Regions from separate parts of the Mameliella sp. AT18 genome, predicted to be linked through region 2. Evidence: riboswitches for the same ligand, from Rfam matches in the RefSeq annotation. Region 2 holds a riboswitch; the other holds the start of a gene.
What was found. Region 2 has a riboswitch for cobalamin ahead of PVW46_RS23745 (hypothetical protein). Riboswitches for the same ligand answer to the same signal wherever they lie in the genome.
Positions count from the first base shown of each region.

Region 1: another riboswitch for cobalamin. It lies ahead of bluB (5,6-dimethylbenzimidazole synthase); the one in region 2 lies ahead of PVW46_RS23745 (hypothetical protein).

Region 1 covers NZ_JARAMO010000082.1:14,189-19,762, reverse strand. The annotation lists gene guaB (IMP dehydrogenase) at 1-1,300, opposite strand, end outside; gene bluB (5,6-dimethylbenzimidazole synthase) at 1,384-2,079, opposite strand; cobalamin riboswitch at 2,124-2,302, opposite strand; gene PVW46_RS11215 (hypothetical protein) at 2,401-3,909, opposite strand; gene PVW46_RS11210 (agmatinase) at 4,082-5,038, shown strand; gene PVW46_RS11205 (CaiB/BaiF CoA transferase family protein) at 5,166-5,574, shown strand, end outside.
Region 2 covers NZ_JARAMO010000291.1:23,679-29,252, reverse strand. The annotation lists gene PVW46_RS23755 (PIG-L family deacetylase) at 1-212, opposite strand, end outside; gene PVW46_RS23750 (mechanosensitive ion channel family protein) at 577-2,895, shown strand; gene PVW46_RS23745 (hypothetical protein) at 2,916-3,218, opposite strand; cobalamin riboswitch at 3,335-3,538, opposite strand; gene PVW46_RS23740 (LysR family transcriptional regulator) at 3,619-4,053, shown strand; gene PVW46_RS23735 (hypothetical protein) at 4,095-4,241, shown strand; gene PVW46_RS23730 (hypothetical protein) at 4,260-4,421, shown strand; gene PVW46_RS23725 (hydantoinase/oxoprolinase family protein) at 4,492-5,574, shown strand, end outside.

The sequences.
Region 1 (5,574 bases), on a different contig from region 2:
GCAACCCGCCGACCAGCTGGTGCAGCACCACGCCCGCCGGGCCCTTGTAGGGCACCTGCCCCTCGATCCCCTCGGGGACCAGCTTGTCGCTGGCGGCGTCCTTCTGGAAATAGCGGTCAGCAGAGCCGCGCGCCATCGCGCCCAGGCTGCCCATGCCGCGATAGGCCTTGAACGACCGGCCCTGGTAGAGGATCACCTCGCCCGGGCTTTCATCCGTTCCGGCGATCATGGAGCCGACCATCGCGCAGGAGGCGCCCGCCGCGATTGCCTTGGCGAAATCGCCCGAGAACTTGATGCCGCCATCGGCAATCACCGGCACGTCGCCTGCCGCCGCGGCGCATTCCATGATCGCAGTCAGCTGCGGCACGCCAACACCGGCCACCATCCGCGTCGTGCAGATCGAACCCGGCCCGATCCCCACCTTGACCGCATCCGCGCCCGCGTCGATCAGGGCGCGCGCGGCATCCGCCGTCGCGACGTTGCCCGCGATCACCTGCACCTCGTTCGACAGCAGCTTGGCACGCTCGACCGCCTCCAGCACTCCGGCGGAATGGCCATGCGCCGTGTCGACCACGATGATGTCGACCTGCGCATCCACCAGCGCCTGCGAGCGTTCATAGCCAGAATCGCCCACACCGGTCGCCGCCGCCACCCGCAGGCGGCCCAGGCCGTCCTTGCAGGCGGTGGGGTTCAACACCGCCTTTTCCGTGTCCTTCAGGGTCAGAAGCCCGGTCAGCTTGCCGTCCTTGTCGGTCACCAGCAGCTTTTCGATCCGCCGCGCCTTCATCAGGTTGATGGCTTCCTCGCGGTCCGCCGGTTCGGTCAGGATCGCCAGGTTGTCACGGGTCATCATCGCGTGGACCGGCGTGCCGTCATTCTCGGCAAAGCGCATGTCGCGGTTGGTGACGATGCCGACGACGCGATGCGACTCGTCGATCACCGGGAACCCGGTGAAGCCGTAGCGTTCGGTCAGCATCCGCGCGTCGCCCAGGGTCTGGTCCGGGCGCAGGGTGACGGGGTTGTAGACGATGCCGCTCTCGAACCGCTTGACCCGCCGCACTTCGCGCGCCTGCTCCTCGATCCCGAGGTTCTTGTGGATCACCCCGATGCCGCCGGCCTGCGCCATCGTGATCGCCATCCGGCTTTCGGTGACGGTGTCCATCGCGGAACTCAGAAGGGGAATGTTCAACGCAATCGACTTGGTCACTTGCGTCCGTGTGTCTGCCGTCGACGGCAACACGCTCGAGGCCGCGGGAACAAGCAGGACGTCATCGAAGGTCAGGGCCTCGCGAATCTCCATTGGGGCACTCCTTGGGAGGGATCGGTTGGCGCGTCCCTATCGCACGGGCAGCGGGGAAAGGAAAGAGCGCGCGGCACCGCGTCTCACCCCCCTGCCCCATGCGTACCCGGCCACCGGTCTTCCATGATCAAGTCATCCAGATCCAGACGGCGGCGCCAGCCCCGCGCTTGCAGTTCCGGCTGGGCAAAGGATTCTTCGATATGACCGACGCAAAGATAGGCGACAACCTCGACATGGTCGGGCAAGTTCAACAACGCCCGCAGGTCCTCTTGTCGAAAGATGCTGACCCAGCCGACGCCCAGTCCCTCGGCCCGCGCCGCCAGCCAGAGGTTCTGCACCGCGCAAACCGTGGAATACAGGTCCATGTCGCGGTTGTGCGTGCGCCCCAGCACCACCTTGCCCCCGCGTGTCCGGTCACAGGTCACGGCGATGTTCAGCGGCGCCTTCAGGATGCCTTCGAGTTTCAGCGCGGCATATTGGCTTCGCTTCTCGCCATCGAACATGGCCTCGGCCTCGGCATTGGCCTGTTCAAAGGCGGCGTGAACCGCGCGCCGACGGGCCGGATCGCGGATCAGGAGAAAGTTCCAGGGCTGCATGAAGCCAACCGAAGGTGCCGCGTGGGCGGCCTCCAGCACGCGGCGCAGCATCGCGGGGCAGATCGGATCGGGCAGGAATTCGTTGCGCACATCCCGGCGCGCGTTGATGACGTCATAAAGCGCCTGGCGCTCGCAGGCGGCAAACTTGCGCGCTTTTTCGGGCGCAACTGGGGAATCGGGCATTCTTCGGCTCCGCAAAATGACAATGACCGGACGCTGTCCAAGGCGCCGGTCGATGTCGTCAGGCCGGTCTTCTGGCTTGGGGTATGCCGGGGCGGACGCCTTCCCGGGGTTGTCCCCAGTGGCATCTGTCCGCTCCATCCCCCTTACAGCGGCGGGCCCGCGCCGGTCTTGCACCGGCTTCCCGATTCTCCCCTCACGGGGCACCTGACGGTCGCAGAATGCGACAGGCGGGCCGGCGGGGCAATCGCCGATCCTGTCCCCGGAACGCGAAACAGGCGCCCAAAGGGGCGCCTGCAACGATCCATGACGGTCAAGACCCGGTCACTCTGACGCCGCGTCGGCCTTTTTCTTTTCCGCCTTCTCGACCGCCTCGCCAATGGCCTGCACCGACCAGGCGAAATCCACGTCCAGCGCCGTGTCGAACACCCAGTAATCGCGCGGGACGTAGAAATTCGCGGCATAGCCCGTGCCACGTCCACCCCAGGCCGCAAGGCCGTGGCAGGTCATGCAGTTGGTCTGGATCCCCATATCGGTCGTCGTCGTGGTCCAGCCACCCGCGCCGTCCGGGATCTGCACCGTCTCGGTGATCCCGATGACCGGCGTGCCGAAACCGGCCTCCAGGTAGGGATTGAAGGCCGTCACCAGCGCGCCGACGTTCTTGCCGCCGACTAGCGGCTGGGCCGGCACCAGCATCGAATAGGCCGGCGCCATCGCGTAATGCGCCGCCTGTGTGGTCAACGTATCGGGCCGGGCCGATGCCACCGCTGCGCTGGAGGGCGTGTTGGGCCGGGCGGCGTCCGCCTCCCACCAGAAGGTCTGCCAGGTCCACTGCGTCGTCTCGCGAGAGGTGACATGCATGGCCACCAGCAGAGCGATAGAGGTCTCTCCGTCGGTCAGGTCGCTGCTGTCCCCCGTCGACTTGTTGACGAAGGCTGCATCCTCTTTTTTCAGGTCCACGGCGATAAAATCATCGACGGAATAGATGTTCCCTTCGGATGGGCTCTTGCAGTTCACGTCGACCCCGGTCGAAGTCGTCGGCCCCTCGAGGTCGAGATCGACATAGACGCATTGCTGCCAGAGCGTCTCTGGATAGCCGCCCTGCTTCATGTCAGGTGTCCAGTTGGCCAGGTCCGGCTCTCCGGGCCAGGCGGTAAAGGCGTACAGCCTGCGGGTCTGGCCATCCGCGCCGGTCCACTCGGTGATGCGATCATCGGTGATCAGCTTGTAGACCGGCTTGACGTTCACCGCCGCATCGGGAAAGCGCACCTTGTCTCCCTGTTCCAGCAGCCGGTCCAGCACCTCGGGCTTGCCCGTGCCGGTGTCCAGCAGGTATTGCGCCGAGGGCGGGCTGTAGGCCACGTTTTCCAACACGTCTGTATTAACGATGATCCCCGCGGCATTTTTCACCGGCTCGGTCCCGTCCTTCTTTTCCTGCGCGGCGTTGGCCAGGAAACCGTCCACCAGCCCGTGCTTGAACATCTGGTTCGATTCGCCCAGCCGGAACTGATCTACGGGTGACTCGCCGGTGAAGACGTCGATCACATCCGCCTTGGTCAGCCATGTTTGATAGGTCAGCCGGGCATAGGCGCCCTCCCCCTCGACTGGTTTCGTCAGTCCGGCCCAGATCCCCCAGGCGTGGGCATGGATCGCGTCACTGTTTTGCGGCTCCGCCCGGATCCAGGCGTCGATCTCGGCCTCGGGCGTCGGGAAGCGGACACCCGGCGCGGGTTCCGCAGGCATGTCGACGCCATAGTCCTGCGCCAGGGCCGTCAGCGGCAGCCCTGCCAGCGCCAGGGCCAACAACGGCCGACTCTTGTTCAACGAGTTCATTTCAGTCCCTCCAGTGCAATCAAAGATTGTATCCACATTACGCAGGGTAAGGCATTGCAACGTGTACTCAAGAGGAACTTTTCAACCTTAACGATTATTCAACCCTCGACGCGCATTGCCCCTTGTTGCGCGCGCCCCTCCGACTAGGCTGGCGCCAATCAAGGAGAACCTCATGAGTCACGGTTACGAATCCGGTCGGCTGAACCTTCCGTTCACCGGCATCTGCACCTTTGCCAGGGCCCCCTACCAGCCCGACTGGTCCAGCCTGCAGGCCGATGCGGCAATCCTTGGCGCCCCTTTCGACGCGGGCACACAATGGCGCGCAGGGGCACGGTTCGGCCCGCGCGGCGTGCGAGAAGCCTCGACCCTGTTCAGCTTTGGCCACGCGGGCGCCTATGACCACGAGGACGACGTGACCTACCTGGACGGTGTGCGGCTGGTCGACATGGGCGATGCCGACATCGTCCACACCGACACCGTGACCAGCCACGCCAATATCCGCCGCGGCGTCGAGGCCGCCCTGGCGGCGGGCGCCCTGCCCGTCACCATCGGCGGCGACCATTCGATCAATATCCCCTGCATCGAGGCCTACGAGGGACGCGCGCCCTTCCATGTCCTGCAGATCGACGCGCACCTGGATTTCGTCGATGAACGGCATGGCGTCACGCGGGGGCACGGCAATCCGATGCGGCGCGCGGCGGAAAAACCCTGGGTCACCGGGCTGACCCAGCTGGGTATCCGCAACGTCTCGTCCACTGCGCGCGAGGGCTACGAGGACGCCCGCGCCCGGGGCTCCGACATCCTGTCGGTCCGGCAAGCGCGCAAGCTGGGTCCCGAAGCCACTGCCGCCCGCCTGCCCGAAGGTGTGCCGATCTACATCACCATCGACATCGACGCCTTCTGCCCCTCGATCGCTCCGGGGACCGGCACGCCCAGCCACGGCGGCTTTCTCTACTACGAGGTGCTGGAGATCCTGCAAAACGCAGTGAAGTCCCACCCGGTCGTCGGCATCGACTTGGTCGAGGTCGCCCCGGACTACGATCCGACCGGCAGCACCTCGATCCTGGCCGCGCAGTTGCTGATGAACCTGCTGGGCTTCGTCTTTCACGCCGGGCTGCCACGACCCTAGGCTGAAATCCGCATCAAATCCGCCGCGCCCCCGCAAAGGATCGCGCAGCCCCGATCACAGGCCTTGCCGTCAACGCCTTGTCGCGCTTGTGTGGTGCAGAGCACCCGACCCAGAACAGGACCCGCCCATGACCGCCCCTCTTGCCGGATACGTCATTCTTGACCTGACACATGTCCTTGCCGGCCCTTTCTGCACGATGACCCTGGCGGACATGGGGGCACAGGTGATCAAGGTCGAAACCCCGAAAGGCGGTGACGACACCCGTGCCTTTCCACCGTTCAAGGATGGGAAATCCGCCTATTTCGCCGCCATCAACCACGGCAAGAAAAGCATCGCACTCAACCTCAAGGCCGACGAGGACAGGCTGATCTTCGAACGCCTGCTGGCCCGGGCCGACGTCATCGTCGAGAATTTCCGCCCCGGGGTTATGGAACGTCTGGGCTATGGCTGGGAAGACCTGCACGCTGCCTTTCCCCGGCTGGTCTATGGCGCTGTCTCGGGTTTCGGGCATACCGGCCCGGACGCACGGCGCCCGG
Region 2 (5,574 bases):
GCCACCAGGCGATAGGTCTCGTCTCCCTGGATGAAATCAAAGTAGAGATCGGCGCTGGCCCCCATCTGGCCAAAGACCAGTTGCGGCGCCTCTCCCTGTGCGCCCAAGGCCACCAGGGGCTTTGACGTGCCGCCGCCAAGCGTGTCGAATTGCAGCGCCACGTCGATACGCAGCGGGCCAGTGAACAATCCGTTCAAGGTCGGCAAAGCCATTCGCCCAAGATCCCTGTTCTGCTGCAGGCCCTTTCGTGCCGGGGGCCTGCCGTTCCACTCCGGGCGCGGGGTGCGCCCGAATCTGGCCATGAAAATGCCACACTCTTACCCGGCGGCACCTTACACATACCACCATTGCGCGAGTCCGGATTTGCGATCCTGCCCCGGAAACACTCTGTTCCGGGTTCGCAGACGAAACAAAGCCCTTTCCTTGCGCAGACTTGTGCCAACATTGCCCCAAAGGCGCGCAACGCCGTGACCCTTCTGCCACGCAGACGGCAACAAGGACCGGCCCACCGCCCCGAATCGCAACGAGGCCCGCGCAAGCGCCTATGCTGTCGCGACCCAAAGACGGATCCGACGGATGCCCCTGCCCCTTCGCCGTATCGCCGCCCTTACGATGCTGCTGGTCTTTTGCCTGATGCTGCCCCGCGCGCTGGCAGCACAACCGGAGGGGCATACCGGCTGGCCCGGCGACTGGCAGACGTTCTGGTCCTCCGGAGAGGCCTTTCTGCTACTGCAACAACGCGGCGACGCGGTCAGCGGCACCTACCAGCCCGGCGACGGCACGGTCACCGGCACAACGCGCGACGGCGTCCTGCGCGGCACATGGTCCGAGGGTGGGGAAAGCGGCGACTTCATCTTTGTGCTGTCGGCGGACGGGCAGAGCTTTGCCGGGCGTTTCGGGTCAGGCGACTGGTGGAACGGGCATCGCGCCGCGATCGCCCAGCAACAACGCCCCACCTGGTTCAGCGGCGCCACTCCGCAGGCCACGCTGCGCAGCATCCTCGCCGCGGGCAATGACGCCATCTACCACGGGCGCGAAGGCCAGGTGCGCTGGATCGAACCCCTGCTGACCTACGATGGCCCGGAGGGGGACTCGTCGGACCGGGAACGACGGCGGCGCGCGCTCTGGCACATTCTCGATATCTCGACCTTCCGGCTTTGGGATGCACCGGTCCCGCGTGTCGGGGCAGAACCTGGCGAGACGCTGGCCTTCGAGATCAGTCCGGCAGGCACAAGCGCCGACCACAGCCTGCGGTTCCGCCTGGGCGCCGAGGGACTGTGGCAGCTGGTCGTCCCGCCCGCCGTGATCCTGCAGGCAGATCTGGAACGATTGATTGATGCCCGGGGGCACGACACGCTTGAGGCGCTCGAACGGGCGCGGGCCGGCAGTCCGCGCATGGTGATGATGGACTTCCTCCTGGGCGCCAAGGACTGGGACGGCACGGGCGATACCCGCGCACTGCGGGCGCTGAACCTTGATCACGTCCCGCGTCAGTTGCGCCGGATCGAGGGCGCGCTGATGGCCGATTACCTGCGCCAGAGCATCGACCGGATCGGCTTTATCTACTGGCAGGAGATTCCCGACGATCCCAACCGCCCCCTGCCCTATGTCTATTATCGCCATCCGGTCGGCGACATCACCATCGCACCAACGGACATCCTCGACGGCGAGGGGCGCCCCGTGGAGCGGCGCTGGCGTTTCTCGCGCGAGACGATGGCAGAGCTGCCAGACATCTACGCGGCCCTCGAAAAGATGCCCCTTGCTCCCGGCCTGACCACGCCGCCGCCCCTGTCACAGTTCTTTGCCACGCGGCAGGCGGTCCTTGCGCGTGCCGGCTGGCTGCAGGCCGAGGCCTGGGGACTGGAGACCTGGCAATGGCTGGGGGTCCTGACGTACCTGGGTGTCATGGCGCTGGTGCTGATGGCGGGATGGGCCGTCGCGCGCCGACTGGCAGGGCAGGATTCCTGGCAGGGACGCCTTGTAGGACAGTTGGCCGGCCCGGTCGGATTGATGGCCGCCGCCCTTCTGTTCCTTGACGCCAGCGAGCGGTTGGGCCTGACGTTGCGGGCTTTCGGCGCGGTGTCGGGCTTGTCCGCGATGCTGCTGATCCTGGCCAGCGCCGCGCTGGCCTACCGTGTCGTCTCGCTGATCTTTGGCGCGCTTATGGCCAAGGCGACCCAGACCCGTGCCTACACGGACGAAATCGTGCTGTCGCTGGCCCAGGGGCTGATGAAACTGTTGATCGTCGTCGGGGCGGTGATCGGCTGCGCCGATGTTGCCGGACTGCCGTACGAAGGGGTCCTGACCGGTCTGGGGATCGGTGGCGTGGCCCTGGCCTTTGCCGCACGCGAAACCGTGTCCAACATCATCGGCGGCGCGATCCTTCTGTCGGACCGCCCCTTCCGCAAGGGCGACCTGGTCGAGGCAGCCAACACGCTGGCCGTGATCGAGACGGTGGGTCTGCGGTCGACGCGCCTGCGCAAGCTGGACGACACCCTGATGATCGTGCCCAACGCCCAGCTTTCGGACCAGGTGATATCCAACTGGGGCAGCCGTCGGAGGCGTCGCGTGCTGATGAAGATCGGCCTCACCTACGAAACTCCGCGTGCGCAACTGGAACAGTTCGTGGCGCGGCTGATGGAGATCTACCGCGATCAGCCTGAGGCCGAGACAGACAATGTGACCATCGGCATCAAGTCGCTTGGCCCCCACAGCATCGACATCGAGCTATGGGGGCATTTCCGCGTCTTCAGCTACGAGGCGCAGATCGCCGCGCAACAGGCGCTGATCCTCGACATCCTGTCCCTGGCCAAAGAGTTGGGCGTCAGCTTTGCCTACCCGACGCAGACCGTGCACCTGACCCCGGACAATGGCGCGGTCCCGACCACGGCATAGACAGCGGCCAGTGGCTCCGGTCAGATCGACAACCGCCGTTTCCGGGCGCCTCCGCGCCTTTGCGGCTGCGGCAAGGGCAGGTCCAGCGGCACCGCCGGGCGCCGGATGGATTGGTGCAGCAGGTCGCAGAACACCGCCACCGCCGGATCCGTGCCGGCAAAGGGCTGGGCCCGCATCCAGGCACGCACAGCTTCTTCCTCGTAGCTTGCGCAGCCCGGCAGGCTGCCAAGCCATTGCATGTAGCCCATGCTTGCCAGTTCCCGGGCCCGTTCCGGTGTTTCGGCCCGTGTCTGTAAAAGGGTCAGCACCCGTTCGATCGTCATCGCGCCCTCCGCGCAAAGCTGGGGCGGGGATCATGGATCGGCGGCAGGACGGGCGGCAGGTTGCCATTCGTCTTTCGCGTCTCCGGGGCACCCCGCCCGGGTTGAGTGGCTTGGGCGCAGGGCGCCCGGCGATGGCAGGTCTCCTGACTTGCGGGTCAAGGCGCAGTCCCGAACCTTCCCGGGCCGTGCGGCCCAGTGGTCACTTCGGGATGGCTCGCCGCTTACAGTTGCGGGGGCAGTCGCGGATTTGGGGCATGGCCCCGCACCGCGTTCCCTTTTCAGACCGCGCGGACGCGGTCACCATCACCGGCCAAAGTGGCGCAGCATCTTGCCGCGGTCAAGCGGTTCGCGCCCCGGACCATCGCTTGTGCCAGAGCGTCGCAGGCGACAGACTGCGGGCGTGGGCCAGATCACCGTCAAACAGCTCGAAGCCTTCGTGCAGGTGGCCCATCTGGCCAGTTTCCACCGCGCGGCGGAACGGCTGAACACCACGCAGCCCAATATCTCGACCCGGATTTCGGCGCTTGAATCGCTGCTGGGGCTGCGCCTTTTCAACCGCGATGCCGGGTCACTCCGGCTGACGCCGACGGGCCGCACGATGCTGCCCTGTGCGCGGGCCGTGCTGACCGCGATGGACGGCTTCGTGGCCGCCGCCGGAGAGGATCATCTGTTCGAGGGCGCGCTGCGCCTCGGCGTGCCAGAGATGATCGTGCACAGCTGGCTGGGTCCGTTCCTGCGCGCCCTCAAGGACCGGTTTCCGGCCATCGACGTGGAACTGACCGTGGACCTCTCGGCCAACCTTTCGCCGTCGCTTTTTAGCCGGGGCTGGACCTGACGCCGCAAAGCGGGCCGTTCGGGCGGCAGATCTCGGGCGGCGTGGACCTTGGCGAGTTCCCGCAGGTCTGGGTCGCGGCGCCGGGGCTGGGCTTGCAGGGCCACGCGTTGAGCCTGCGCGACATCGCGCGGCACCCGGTGCTGACCCATGCGCACGGCACCCTGCCCATCGAGCAGTTGCGCGACTAGATCGCGACCGGGCGGCTGGTGCCGCTGCGTTACCTCTGGGTGCCGGACCCACTGCGATTTCGCGCACGCTACGACGCGGGGCTGGCGCCGTCCTATGTCGTCCGGGCGGCGGAACTGGTGCAAGAGGTGGCCCGGGCGCATCTGGCGGCGGCCGAGGATCAGGAAAAGCGATCCTCTTGATCCGATCAAATAATTGGATTGCATTGCGGTGGCTCGCTAGGCTTCCCGGTATCGCTGACAGGAGCCTTTCATGCCCGAACCGCTTTACCGCCTTGGCGTCGACATCGGCGGCACCTTTACCGACGTGGTGCTGGAAGGACCGGAGGGACTGACCTCAACCAAGGTGCTGACCACCTACGCCGCTCCGGAAGAGGCCATTGTCGAGGGGCTGCACCGGGTCTGTGACCTGGCGGGCGTGGAGCCCGGGCGGATTTCACAGGTGATCCACGGCACGACGCTGGCCACAAATGCCCTGATCGAACGGCGGGGCGCGAAAACCGCGTTGGTCACGACCGAGGGCTTTCGCGACGTGATCGAAATGCGCACCGAAAGCCGGTTCGAGCAATACGACCTGAACCTCGTGCTGCCCGAGCCTCTCCTGCCCCGCAACCGGCGATACACGCTGCGCGAACGCATGGACGCGGATGGCGGCGTGCTGATCCCGCTGGACCGGGCCGAGGTCGAGGCGTTGGCCGGCAGGCTGCGCGCGGGGGGCTATGACGGTGTCGCCGTGGGCCTTTTGCACGCCTACGCCAACGACGCGCATGAACGCATGGCGGCGGAGATACTGGCCGAAAAGCTGCCCGGCGTGGATGTCTCGCTCTCCTCCGAGGTCTCGCCGCAGATGCGCGAGTATGAGCGTTTCAACACCACCATCGCCAATGCCTATATCCGCCCGCTGATGGCGTCCTACCTTGGCCGCCTGAAGGACCGGCTGGCGCATGAGGGCGCCGATTGCCCGGTATTCCTGATGCATTCGGGGGGCGGCATCCTCTCGCTGGAGATGGCGGCGAGATTCCCGGTGCGGCTGGTGGAAAGCGGCCCCGCCGGCGGCGCGATCTTTGCCGCCGAGATCGCGGCACGGCACGGGCTGGACAAGGTGTTGAGTTTCGACATGGGCGGGACGACGGCCAAGATCTGCCTAATCCGCGACATGGCACCCAAGACGGCGCGGGTTTTCGAGGTGGCGCGCAGTTACCGGTTCAAGAAGGGGTCCGGGATGCCAATCTCGATCCCGGTGATCGACATGGTCGAAATCGGCGCCGGCGGCGGGTCGCTGGCCTCGGTGGATGCGATGAACCAGATCCGCGTCGGCCCGGAAAGCGCCGGGTCC